DNA from 2 places in the Pantoea eucrina genome. Region 1 is predicted to be linked to the other one. Evidence: predicted binding sites of a transcription regulator. Region 1 holds the regulator's gene; the other holds the start of a gene.
What was found. Region 1 encodes PhoB, which activates phosphate uptake and scavenging genes when phosphate is short. Its sites were predicted from a motif close to CTGTCATAAAACTGNCNNAT; they were not measured.

Region 1 (6,727 bases):
GCAGCGTCTCAAGCGCGCCGCGCGCCGCGCGCCAGCGTTCAAAGATATGGATGGAGATATCGCCATAAATTTCGGTACCGGTCAGCTCCTCCAGCAGTTCGGCACGCTCGCCGGGCCGGGCGTTGAGAAACGCGGCAAACTGACCCTGTGACAGCATCATTGAGCGGGTGAAGCGGGCAAAATCGAGCCCGGAGAGCGACTCTATGGCTTTCAGCTTATCGCCGACTTTATCCGCCACGATCTGATTATCAGCGACCCGCGCCAGCTCCACGCGCGGCGCCTGCAGCTTGCCGTCAGCCTGACCGCGCGCCCGGTTCTGGCTCCAGAAGGCGCGCCAGGCTTCACCTTTGATTTCAAACTCGACTTCAGCCAGACACTCGGCGGTGTCGCGCGTCATCAGCTGATTCTCACTCTGCGACAGCCCGCCAAGGCGCGGCGTCTGGTGATAGAGCGCCAGGCAGATCGCATCCAGCAGCGTGGTTTTGCCGGCGCCGGTAGCGCCCGTGATGGCAAACAGACCGTTGCTGGCGAACGGCTCCTGGCGGAAGTCGATCAGCCATTCACCGCGCAGCGCGTTGAGATTTTTAAAACGTAGCGTCAGAATTTTCATGCGGATGGATCCTCCAGGGCGGCCAGCGCGCTGCGAAACAGGCGGGTCAGTCCGTCACTCTGCTGCGCGTCCAGCTCTGACTCCTGTGCCAGGCGACGGGCAAAAACCTCTTCGACTTTCAGTTCGCTCAGCGTCTCATTTGTCAGCCGTTCCAGGCTGCGCTGACGCAGCGCGCGGCTGCGGCGCACCAGCAGCACCTCTACCGGCAGCGTGGCCGTGAGCTGTTCAATACGCCGCTGCAGATCGGTGAGGTACTCCTGCGTGGTGATCTCGATATCCAGCCATACCGGCAGCGATCCCTCATAGCGGGCAAACTGTGCCAGCTGCGCCTCAATCTCTGCCATCGAACCTTTTAGCATCTGCATCGGCTGAAAGGCGGGTATGGTCAGCGCGGTTACGCTCTCCAGCGTGCGGCCAAAATCGAGTAGCCAGACGCTTTTATCACGTCCGCTCTCATCAAAACTGAGCGGGATCGGTGAGCCGCTGTAGCGAATATGTTCCGTGCCGGCAATCCGCTGCGCACGGTGAATATGGCCGAGTGCAATGTAGTCTGCGGGCGGAAACGCCTGCGCCGGAAACGCATCCAGCGTGCCGATATAGATATCGCGTACCGCGTCGCTTTTGGTCACGCCCACGGTAGTGAGGTGGCCGGTGGCGACGATTGGCAGCGGCTCATCCAGCCGTTCTCTTTCTGCCACGGCGGCGCTATAGCAGTGCTGGTAATGCTGCTCGATCGCCTGCAGCAGCGATAACTGCTTGTCGCGACCGGACTGACCGGCCCGACTGCGCAGAATATCGCGCGGGCGCAGATAGGGGATGGCGCACAGCAGCGCGCCCGGCGATCCGTCGCGCTGCGTCAGCGTCAGCACCTGCTGTTCACTGCCGGGGGTAGCGCTGGTGATCACCCGGGTGTTAAGGCAGGCCAGCAGTTCGCGCGACTCATTCAGCGTGGCGACTGAATCGTGATTGCCCGCCAGCACAACCAGCTGACAGCCGCTGGGCTGCAGCGCGACCACAAACCGGTTAAACATTTCACGGGCGTAACTGGGGGGCGAACCGGTATCAAACAGATCGCCTGCCACGATCAGTGCATCAACCTGATGCTCAGCAATTTGCCGGAGCAGCCAGTCAAGAAAAGCCTGGTGTTCGGCGGCGCGACTCTTGCTGTAAAAAAACTGACCGAGGTGCCAGTCTGCGGTATGAATAATGCGCATGGGGTGTCCTGCCTGAAAGCTGGCGGCCAGTATAACGGCTTCGGGCACAAAGGAAAAAAGACGTTTTTGCCGGTGCGAGGGTGGTTTTTATCTCTTGCTTACCGGCCGGGTTTTTCATAAAAGTGTCATAAAACTGACGCATAATGACGCCGCATATCCTAGTGACATCCCGTCACACTCGCAGGAGCAATAATGGCCAAGCGCATTTTGGTTGTGGAAGATGAAGCGCCCATCCGGGAAATGTTATGTTTTGTGCTGGAACAGAACGACTATCAGCCTATTGAAGCGGAAGATTATGACAGCGCGATTAGCCGGCTGATTGAACCCTGGCCCGATCTGATCCTGCTGGACTGGATGTTGCCCGGCGGCAGCGGCATCCAGTTTATTAAGCATCTGAAGCGCGAAGCCATGACGCGCGATATCCCGGTCATGATGCTGACCGCGCGCGGTGAGGAAGAGGATCGCGTGCGCGGACTGGAAGTGGGCGCAGATGATTACATCACCAAGCCGTTCTCACCGAAAGAGCTGATGGCGCGTATCAAAGCCGTCATGCGGCGCATCTCCCCGATGGCGGTCGAAGAGGTGATTGAGATGCAGGGGCTGAGTCTCGATCCCTCCTCACACCGCGTGATGTCGGAGACCACGCCGCTGGAGATGGGGCCAACCGAATATAAGCTGCTGCATTTCTTTATGACGCATCCGGAGCGGGTCTACAGCCGCGAACAGCTGCTGAACCACGTCTGGGGCACCAACGTCTATGTCGAAGATCGCACCGTAGATGTGCATATTCGTCGCCTGCGTAAAGCACTGGAAATCTCCGGCCACGATCGTATGGTGCAAACCGTACGCGGAACAGGGTATCGTTTCTCTGCCCGCTACTAAACGGAGCCTGCTACCGTGCTGGAACGCCTCTCCTGGAAGCGATTACTGACCGAGCTGGCGCTGGCCTGTCTGCCTGCGCTGCTGTTCGGCCTGCTGTTTGGTTATCTGCCGTGGTGGCTGCTGGCAGCCGTCTCAGGCGTTCTGGCCTGGCACTTTACTAATCTGATGCGGCTCTCCCACTGGCTGTGGGTCGACCGCTCAATGACGCCGCCCACCGGGCGCGGCAGCTGGGAACCGCTGTTTTATGGCCTCTACCAGATGCAGTTGCGTAACCGCCGTCGCCGCCGCGAGCTGGGAAACCTGATCAGGCGTTTTCGCAGCGGCGCGGAGTCGCTGCCGGATGCCGTGGTGCTCACCACCGAAGAGGGCACCATTTTCTGGTGCAACGGCCTCGCTCAGCAGCATCTGGGGCTGCGCTGGCCGGAGGATAACGGCCAGAATATTCTCAACCTGCTGCGCTATCCTGAATTCTCCCGCTATATCCGCCAGCGCGACTTTGCCCGGCCGCTGACGGTGGTGCTGAATAATCAGCGGCACATGGAGTTCCGCGTGATGCCTTACAGCGAGGGGCAGTGGCTGATGGTGGCGCGCGATGTGACCCAGATGCATCAGCTGGAGGGTGCCCGCCGCAACTTTTTTGCCAACGTCAGTCATGAATTGCGTACGCCGCTCACGGTGCTGCAGGGCTATCTGGAGATGATGGACGATGAGGCGATGAATGCGCGCACGCGCAGCAAAGCGCTGGGCACGATGCAGGAGCAGACCCGGCGCATGGACAGCCTGGTCAGGCAGCTGCTGACGCTGTCGCGCATCGAGGCGGCCCCGGCGCTCGATCTCAAAGAGCGGGTCGATGTACCGGCCATGCTGCATCTGCTGCAGCGCGAAGCGGAAACGCTGAGCCAGGGGCGCCATGTTGTTCACTTCCATACCGATCCTCATCTGCGCGTACTGGGTAACGACGAGCAGTTGCGCAGCGCTATCTCGAACCTGGTCTATAACGCGGTTAACCACACGCCGGAAGGCACGCATATTCATATCAGCTGGCTGCGCACGCGGCAGGGAGCGGAGTTTAAAGTCTGCGATAACGGTCCCGGCATCAGCGAAGAGCATCTGCCGCGCCTGACGGAGCGCTTTTACCGCGTTGATAAAGCGCGGTCGCGCGCCACCGGGGGCAGCGGACTGGGGCTGGCGATCGTCAAGCATGCGCTGAGCCATCACGGTGCGCGGCTGGAGATCAGCAGCTGGCCGCATCAGGAGACCTGCTTTCGCTTTCTGCTGCCGTCGCGTCTGATTGTGGAAGAGGCCGCGCAGGAGCGGGCGGGGTAATCTGCATTGCGCCGTTTTCGCAGGCTTGCCACAATAGCGCTCTTCTTCTCTCTGACGGCGGCTCCATGCTGAAATCTCTGCTGTTCACACTTCTGCTGCTCTTCTCTGTGCTGGCGCAGGCGCAAAAAGCGATGCTGACCGGCAACCTCAGCAGCGCCGGCTCAGATACGCTGGGCTATCTGATGACGCTGTGGGGGGAAGATTTCAGCCTGCAGGCGCCCGGCGTCAACGTTCAGGTACAGGCGGCGGGCTCTTCGACCGCGCCAACGGCGCTGGCAGCGGGAGCCGCACAGTTGGGCGCGATGAGCCGGCCGATGCAGAACGATGAGCGACAGCTGTTTATTGCCCGCTACGGCTATCCGCCGCTCGCCGTACCGGTCGCCATGGATGCGCTGGTCGTGGTGGTGAACCAGGCTAATCCGCTGCAGCGTATCAGCCAGCCGCAGCTTGATGCGCTCTATTCTGTTACCCGGCTGTGCGGCGGCACGCAGGTTCCGCAGCGCTGGGGCGATACGGGCGTAATAGATGATAAGTGGGCGCAGCGGCGCATCCAGCGCTTTGGCCGCAACTCTGCCTCCGGCACTTGGGGGTTCTTCAAGCAGCAGGCGCTTTGCCGCGGCGATTTTCGCGCTGACGTGGCGGAGTTTCCCGGTTCGGCTGCCGTGGTGCAGGCGGTTGCGACCACGCCAGAGAGTATCGGCTACGCCAGCTTTGGCTTTCATCTCAGCGGTGTGAAGATCGTGCCGATTGTCACCCGGACCGGCGAAAGCATCATGCCCGATGCCGATACCATCCGCAGCGGCCGCTATCCCTGGTTCCGGCCGCTCTATATTTACGTGAACAAACCACCGGGCAAGCCGCTGCCGCCGCTGGTGGCGGCATTTCTGCATCAGGTACTGTCGTCGCAGGGACAGCGGCGGGTGGCGGAAGCGGGCTATTTACCTCTCTCCGATGCGCAAATCTCCGCTGCGCGGGCGGCCATTGAATAAGCAGCAAGCGCGTGCTCAGGAAAATGAATTTTCTTCATGTCTGCTGAAAATTCTTCCGTTGCCCCGCGCGCGGAAGCGTGGCACTCTTTGGACATATAGCCATCCAGATGGCTGAAATAACCAGAAGAAATTATACCTGACCGCAACTACCGGTCTGCAAGGAGAATCTATGCCCGCTCAGCACGCCCCGTTCCGCGCCGATACCGTCGGCAGTTTTCTGCGTCCCGCTGCGATCAAACAGGCGCGCGAACAGCACGCCCGTGGTGAGATTAGCGCTGAGCAGCTGCGCGAAGTGGAAGACCAGGCTATTCGCGATGTTGTCGCGCAGCAGCGTGCCAATGGCCTGCAGGTTGTCACTGACGGCGAGTTCCGTCGCGCGTGGTGGCACTTCGATTTCTTTGGCGATCTGAATGGCGTAGAGCTGTTCGAAGCGGAGCAGGGGATCCAGTTCAACGGCGTACAGACCAAAGCGCACGGTGTAAAAGTCACCGGTAAAGTCTCGTTTAATCCGGCGCATCCGATGCTGGAACACTTCCGCTTTCTGCAGAGTATCGCCGGCGACGCGGTCGCTAAAATGACGATTCCCAGCCCGAGCGTGCTGCATTTCCGCGGCGGCCGCAAGGTTATCGACGCCACGGTTTACCCCGATCTGGATGCCTACTTTGCCGATCTGGCGCAGACCTATAAAGACGCCATTGCCGCGTTTTATGCTGCCGGCTGCCGCTATCTGCAGCTGGACGATACCGTCTGGGCCTATCTCTGCTCCGGGGAGCAGCAGGAGCAGATCCGCGCACGCGGCGACGATCCGCAGGCGCTGGCCCGCACTTATGCCCAGGTGCTGAACGCGGCGCTGGCAGATAAACCGGCCGATCTCACCGTCGGGCTGCACGTGTGCCGCGGTAACTTTCGCTCGACCTGGATATCAGAAGGCGGCTATGAGCCGGTAGCGGAGATCCTGTTTGGCGGCGTGAATATCGACGCCTTTTTCCTGGAGTATGACAACGAACGCTCCGGCGGATTTGAGCCGCTGCGCTTTATTAAGCCAGGTCATCAGAAAGCGGTACTCGGCCTTATCACGACCAAAACCGGCGCGCTGGAAGATCCTGAACAGGTTAAAGCGCGGCTGCAGGAAGCGGCGCAGTACGTCAGCCTCGATCAGATCTGCCTCAGCCCGCAGTGCGGCTTTGCTTCCACCGAAGAGGGTAATAGCCTGAGCGAAGCGGAGCAGTGGCAGAAGATCCGTCTGGTGGTGGATATCGCTAAACAGGTGTGGTGAGAGTGTAAAGTTGTGCAGACAGGCGCGTAAATCGCGCCTTTTGTGCATCCTGAACCGCACTTATGCAAGAACAACTTTCGCTTTGTCTGAATTTTAAACAAATCATCTGGGGTGTTTAGCGGCTATTTCGCCCATATTCACTGCCTGCGTACGCTTATGCGCGATATCCTTCTGGTTTTCCGATCCTGTATTGTCTTTCTCCGCTATAAACGTTTTAATTTGCGCCGTTGTCGATTCATCCCTCTGTGAACAGAAGAAAAGCAGATTAAATCACCTGCGCTGTCTCGATTCGGCCCGCATTTCGCACTGGGTAATCCAGCTAAGCCATTGTTATCGCGCAATCAGGGGACAACACAAACTCAACTTCCACCGCAACATCAGCTACAGGCACGACAGAAGTTATGACATACCGTTTAACCTCGAGGGACAT
Region 2 (6,727 bases), 550 kb from region 1:
GAGAGCCTGCCGCTGGCGGGCATCGTGGCGGGCGCCTTTGGCCTGATGCTGGGATTTCCGGTGCTGCGCCTGCGCGGCGACTATCTGGCGATTGTCACGCTCGGTTTCGGTGAAATCGTGCGTATTCTGCTGCTGAACAGTACGTCGATTACCGGCGGGCCGAACGGTATCGCGCAAATCCCCAAACCCGGCCTGTTTGGCATTGAGTTTGGCCGCCGCGTCAGCGAAGGGGGCTGGACGACGTTCCACGAGCTGACCGGGCTTGCCTACAACCCCAATCACCGCGTGATTTTCCTCTATCTGGTCGCGCTGCTGCTGGTGGTACTGACGCTATTTGTGATCAATCGCCTGCTGCGTATGCCGCTGGGGCGCGCATGGGAAGCGCTGCGCGAAGATGAGATCGCCTGCCGCTCGCTGGGGCTGAGCCCGACGCGCATCAAGCTGACCGCCTTTACCATCAGCGCCGTATTTGCCGGTTTTGCCGGGACGCTGTTTGCAGCGCGCCAGGGCTTTGTCAGCCCGGAGTCGTTTACGTTTGTTGAATCCGCTTTTGTGCTGGCTATCGTGGTACTGGGCGGGATGGGGTCTCAGCTGGCGGTGATCCTCGCGGCGATCCTGCTGGTGGTATCGCGTGAACTGATGCGCGATCTTAATGAGTACAGCATGCTGGTGCTGGGCGGCCTGATGGTGCTGATGATGATCTGGCGTCCGCAGGGGTTGCTACCGATGAAGCGTCCGCATCTGAAACTGAAAAAGAGCAAACAGGGAGAGCAGGCATGAGTCAGCCTTTATTAGCCGTTGAAGGCCTGATGATGCGTTTTGGCGGCCTGCTGGCCGTCAACAATGTGGCACTGGCGCTGCATCCGCAGGAAATTGTTTCGCTTATCGGACCCAACGGTGCCGGTAAAACCACCGTGTTTAACTGCCTGACCGGCTTCTATAAGCCGACCGGCGGCACCATTAAATTGCGCGATCGGCCGCTGCAGGGCCTGCCGGGACAGAAAATCGCGCGCATGGGCATTGTGCGCACGTTTCAGCACGTGCGGCTGTTCCGTGAGATGACGGTGATTGAAAATCTGCTGGTGGCGCAGCATCAGCATCTGAAAAGCGGCGTCTTTTCCGGCCTGTTAAAAACACCGGCGTTTCGCCGCGGTGAGAGCGAGGCGCTCGATCGCGCAGCCATCTGGCTGGAGCGTATCGGCCTGCTGGAGCTGGCAAACCGCCAGGCGGGTAATCTGGCTTACGGCCAGCAGCGCCGGCTGGAAATTGCCCGCTGCATGGTCACGCGCCCGGAGATCCTGATGCTGGACGAACCGGCCGCGGGCCTTAACCCGCGTGAAACGCATGAGCTGGATGCGCTGATCGCCGAGCTGCGCAGCGAGCACAAGGTATCAGTACTGCTGATTGAACACGATATGAAGCTGGTGATGGGCATTTCCGACCGCATCTACGTGGTCAATCAGGGAACGCCGCTGGCGAACGGTACACCGGAACAGATCCGCAACAACCCGGACGTGATCCGGGCTTATTTAGGTGAGGCGTAAGATGGCAAACCCGATGTTAACGCTGCAGGGTGTAAGCGCCCACTACGGTCCGATCCAGGCGCTGCACAATATTAATCTGCATATCAGTCAGGGGGAGATCGTCACGCTGATTGGTGCCAACGGCGCCGGTAAAACCACGCTGCTGGGTACGCTGTGCGGCGAGCCACGCGCCACCAGCGGCACCATTGTGTTTGACGGAAAAAACATTACCGACTGGCAGACGGCAAAAATCATGCGGGAGGCGATCGCGATCGTGCCGGAAGGGCGTCGGGTGTTTTCCCGCATGACGGTGGAGGAGAATCTGGCGATGGGCGGTTTCTTTGCCAGCCGGCATGAGTATCAGACGCGTATTGAGCGGGTTTACCAGCTCTTTCCCCGGCTGGCAGAACGCAAAGTGCAGCGTGCCGGTACCATGTCCGGCGGTGAACAGCAGATGCTGGCGATTGGTCGTGCGCTGATGAGCCAGCCGCGTCTGCTGCTGCTGGATGAACCCTCGCTCGGGCTGGCGCCTATCATCATCCAGCAGATTTTTGACACTATTGAGCAGCTGCGTAAAGAGGGGATGACCATCTTTCTGGTTGAGCAAAACGCCAATCAGGCGCTGAAGCTTGCCGATCGCGGTTACGTGCTGGAGAACGGTCACGTGGTGCTGGAGGACAGCGGTGAGGCGCTGCTCTCTAACGAAGCGGTGCGCAGCGCCTATCTCGGTGCCTGATCGGCCTGCGGCCCGGTATCCTGCCGGGCCGCCTTTTTCCTGCCTGCCGCTTTTTTGCTGAAAAATGTGCACAACGTTCACGTTTTACCGCCCGGCTGGCGCGTTTCTGTGTGTCATATCTCTGTCATATTTCGGTTATTTTTCTATCATCTTCCCGTGTCATGTTACTCCGCGAACAAAAAATGCGTGATATTGCGCGTACCTAACAGCACAGGAAAACTTTATGACCGCTTTAACGCTTCGTCCCCGTCTGATGAGTGTGTTGCTTGGTCTGGCGCTCAGCGGTAACGCGCTGGCTGCGACCGAAATCCCTTTCTGGCACTCAATGGAAGGGGAGTTAGGCAAAGAAGTTGACTTTCTGGCACAGCGTTTTAACCAGGCGCATCCCGATTACAAAATTGTGCCCACTTACAAAGGTAACTACGAGCAGAGCCTGGCGGCGGGGATCGCAGCGGTACGCACCGGTAAAGCGCCTGCGCTGCTGCAGGTCTATGAAGTCGGTACGGCAACCATGATGGCCTCGAAAGCGATTGTGCCGGTGCACGACGTGTTCAGCCAGGCTGGCGTGCAGATGGATGCGAAGCAGTTTGTGCCAGCCGTGGCGGGTTACTACAGCGACAGCAGCGGTCAGCTGATCTCTCAGCCGTTTAACAGCTCAACGCCGGTGCTCTACTACAACAAAGATGCCTTTAAAAAAGCGGGGCTGGATCCGGAGCAGCCGCCGAAAACCTGGCAGGAGCTGGCAAAAGACGCCGCTGCGCTGCGTAAAGCCGGCATGAGCTGCGGCTATGCCAGCGGCTGGCAGGGCTGGATCCAGATTGAAAACTTCAGCGCGTGGCATGCGCTGCCGGTAGCCAGTAAAAACAACGGCTTCGACGGCACGGATGCGGTGCTGGAGTTCAACAAGCCGGTGCAGGTGCGGCATATCCAGATGCTCGAAGAGATGAACAAAAAAGGTGATTTTACCTACTTTGGACGCAAGGATGAGCCGACCGCCAAGTTTTATAACGGCGACTGCGGGATCACGACCGCCTCTTCCGGCTCGCTGGCGGATATCAAGCACTACGCCAAATTTAACTTCGGCGTAGGCATGATGCCGTATGACGAGACCGTGCCTGAAGCACCGCAGAACGCCATCATCGGTGGCGCCAGCCTGTGGGTGATGAAAGGCAAAGATGCGGCCACCTATAAAGGGGCGGCGGAGTTTATGAAGTTCCTCGCGCAGCCGGAGATTGCCGCCGAATGGCATCAGAAAACCGGCTACCTGCCGATCACTACCGCCGCCTACGAGCTGACCAGAAAGCAGGGTTTCTATGAGAAGAACCCGGGCGCGGATATCGCTACCCGGCAGATGCTCAACAAAGATCCGCTGCCATACACCAAAGGGATGCGTCTCGGCAATATGCCGCAAATCCGCACGGTGGTAGATGAAGAGCTGGAAGGCGTCTGGACCGGCAAGCAGACGCCGCAGGCAGCACTGGATAACGCGGTTAAGCGCGGTAATGCACTGCTGCGTCGCTTTGAACAGCAGGTGAAATAAATCCGATCCACCGGGAGCGGCGCTGGGTCGCTCCCGCTTTCAGCGTGAGTTCGCTATGCCCTCATCGTCTCGTCCGGTCTTTCGTGCCCGGCTGCTGCCCTATTTGCTGATGGCACCGCAGCTGATTATCACCGCCATCTTCTTTCTCTGGCCTGCCGGAGAAGCACTCTGGTATTCGCTGCAGAGCATCGATCCGTTTGGCATCTCCAGCACCTTTGTCGGGCTGGAGAACTTCAGCCGTCTGTTCAGCGATCCCTACTATCTCGACTCCTTCTGGACCACGATAGTGTTCAGCCTGCTGGTCACGGTGCTGGGGATGCTGTTCTCGCTCCTGCTGGCCGCGCTGGTTGACTATGTTGTGCGTCTGCAGAAGCTCTATCAGACCCTGCTGCTGCTGCCGTACGCGGTGGCACCGGTGGTCGCCGCAGTGCTGTGGATGTTCCTCTTTAATCCAGGGCTTGGGCTGCTTAGCCATCTGCTTAATCAGATGGGCTATAACTGGAACTATGCGCAGAACAGCGGTCAGGCGATGTTTCTGATCGTGCTCGCCTCTATCTGGCAGCAGATGAGCTACAACTTTCTGTTTTTCTTCGCGGCGCTGCAGTCGATTCCGAAGTCGCTGACTGAGGCGGCCGCTATCGACGGGGCCGGGCCGGTACGGCGCTTTTTTCATCTTTCTCTGCCGCTGATTACGCCGGTGAGCTTCTTTCTGCTGGTGGTCAACCTGGTCTACGCCTTCTTTGATACCTTCCCGGTCATTGATGCCGCCACCGGTGGCGGGCCGGTACAGTCCACCACCACGCTTATCTACAAAATTTATCGGGAAGGATTTACCGGTCTCGATCTCTCCTCATCTGCCGCGCAGTCAGTCGTGCTGATGCTGCTGGTGATTGGCCTCACTATTCTGCAGTTCCGCTTTGTTGAGCGTAAGGTGCAATATCAATGATTGAGAACCGACGCGGGCTGGATATTTTCAGCCACACGCTGCTGATTCTGGGCGTGCTGACCATTCTGTTTCCGCTCTATGTCGCCTTTGTCGCCGCCACGCTGGATAACACCGCGGTTTATCAGGTCCCGATGACGCTGGTGCCCGGCACGCATCTGTGGGAGAACGTTTCGCGTATCTGGACGCAGGGCGTTAACGGCAGCGCCGCGTTTGGCATGATGTTGCTGAACAGCTTTATCATGGCGCTGGCGATTACGATCGGCAAAATCAGCGTCTCTATGCTCTCAGCTTTTGCGCTGGTCTGGTTTCGCTTTCCGCTGCGCACGCTCTTTTTCTGGCTGATTTTCATTACGCTGATGCTGCCGGTTGAAGTGCGTATCTTCCCGACGGTTGAGGTGATCGCCACCCTTAATCTGCTCGACAGCTACAGCGGGCTGACGCTGCCGCTGATGGCGTCGGCAACGGCCACCTTTCTGTTCCGCCAGTTCTTCCTGTCGCTGCCGGACGAGCTGATTGAAGCCGCGCGCATTGACGGTGCCGGGCCGATGCGCTTCTTTTGGGACATTGTTCTGCCGCTGTCAAAAACCAATCTTGCCGCGCTGTTTGTGATCACCTTTATCTACGGCTGGAATCAGTATCTCTGGCCGCTGCTGATTATCAATGATGCCAGTCTGAGCACCGCCGTGGCGGGGGTAAAAAGCATGATCAACACCAGCGGCGGCCCGACGCAGTGGAATGAAGTGATGGCGGCGATGTTATTAACCCTGATCCCACCGGTTGTGGTGGTTCTTGTAATGCAGCGCGCGTTTGTGCGTGGCCTGGTGGAGAATGAGAAATAGATGGCAGGCGTAACCTTACAGAGCGTGACGAAATCGTATGACGGCAAAAATGCGGTGATCCAGCCGCTGACCATCACCATCAACGAGGGCGAGTTTATGGTGATGGTGGGGCCCTCCGGCTGCGGCAAGTCGACGCTGCTGCGCATGGTGGCCGGACTCGAGCGCGTCAGCTCCGGCGACATTTTTATTGCTGAGCAGCGGGTCACGGAGATGGAGCCGAAAGATCGCGGCATTGCGATGGTGTTTCAGAACTACGCGCTCTACCCGCATATGACGGTAGGCGAAAACATGGGCTATGGCCTGAAAATCCGCGGCATGGGCAAAGCGCAGATCGCCCAGCGCGTGCTGGAGACCGCGCGTAGTCTGGAGCTTGACCACCTGCTGAACCGGCGACCGCGTGAACTCTCGGGCGGGCAGCGGCAGCGTGTGGCGATGGGACGCGCTATCGTGCGTGAACCGGCTGTCTTCCTGTTCGATGAACCCCTCTCCAACCTTGATGCGCGCCTGCGCGTGCAGATGCGTCTTGAACTGCAGCAGCTGCACCGCCGTCTGAAAACCACCAGCCTTTACGTCACGCACGATCAGGTTGAGGCGATGACGCTGGCGGAGCGGGTGATGGTGATGAACAAAGGGATTGTGGAGCAGGTTGGCACGCCGGTAGAGGTTTATGAGCGTCCGGCCAGCCAGTTTGTTGCCGCCTTTATCGGCTCCCCGGCGATGAACCTGCTGCCAGGAGAGATCAGCCGCGATGGCCTGCACTTTACGCTGGATGCGCTGAACAGCCTGCCGCTGGGCGAGAGACGGCCGCAGTGGGCTAACAGGCCGCTGACGCTCGGCATCCGTCCTGAGCATATTCATCTCTCTTCGCGTGAAGCAGGCGGCGTGCCGCTGGTGGTCGATACGCTGGAGATCCTCGGCGCGGATAACCTGGCACACGGCCATCTTGGTCAGGCGCGGCTGGTGGTACGGCTGCCGCACAGCGAACGTCCGCAGGCGGGCAGCACGCTGTGGCTGCATCTGCCGCCGGATGCGTTACACTTCTTCGATGCTGTTCATGGAAAACGTCTGGAATGAGTAACAACAACTGGCCCTACCCGAAAATTGTGGCCCATCGCGGCGGCGGTAAACTCGCCCCGGAAAACA

Region 2: the regulator PhoB is predicted to act here: its motif matches at 2,370-2,389, upstream of ugpB (sn-glycerol-3-phosphate ABC transporter substrate-binding protein UgpB).

Annotation. Positions count from the first base shown of each region.
Region 1 covers NZ_CP083448.1:789,056-795,782, forward strand. Annotated here, with positions in the region: gene LAC65_RS03610 (AAA family ATPase) at 1-610, opposite strand, end outside; gene sbcD (exonuclease subunit SbcD) at 607-1,824, opposite strand; gene phoB (phosphate response regulator transcription factor PhoB) at 2,017-2,706, shown strand; gene phoR (phosphate regulon sensor histidine kinase PhoR) at 2,722-4,032, shown strand; gene LAC65_RS03630 (PstS family phosphate ABC transporter substrate-binding protein) at 4,098-5,021, shown strand; gene LAC65_RS03635 (cobalamin-independent methionine synthase II family protein) at 5,191-6,297, shown strand; gene brnQ (branched-chain amino acid transport system II carrier protein) at 6,699-6,727, shown strand, end outside.
Region 2 covers NZ_CP083448.1:234,346-241,072, forward strand. Annotated here, with positions in the region: gene LAC65_RS01040 (high-affinity branched-chain amino acid ABC transporter permease LivM) at 1-780, shown strand, start outside; gene livG (high-affinity branched-chain amino acid ABC transporter ATP-binding protein LivG) at 777-1,544, shown strand; gene livF (high-affinity branched-chain amino acid ABC transporter ATP-binding protein LivF) at 1,546-2,259, shown strand; gene ugpB (sn-glycerol-3-phosphate ABC transporter substrate-binding protein UgpB) at 2,483-3,799, shown strand; gene ugpA (sn-glycerol-3-phosphate ABC transporter permease UgpA) at 3,855-4,745, shown strand; gene ugpE (sn-glycerol-3-phosphate ABC transporter permease UgpE) at 4,742-5,584, shown strand; gene LAC65_RS01070 (sn-glycerol-3-phosphate import ATP-binding protein UgpC) at 5,585-6,658, shown strand; gene ugpQ (glycerophosphodiester phosphodiesterase) at 6,655-6,727, shown strand, end outside.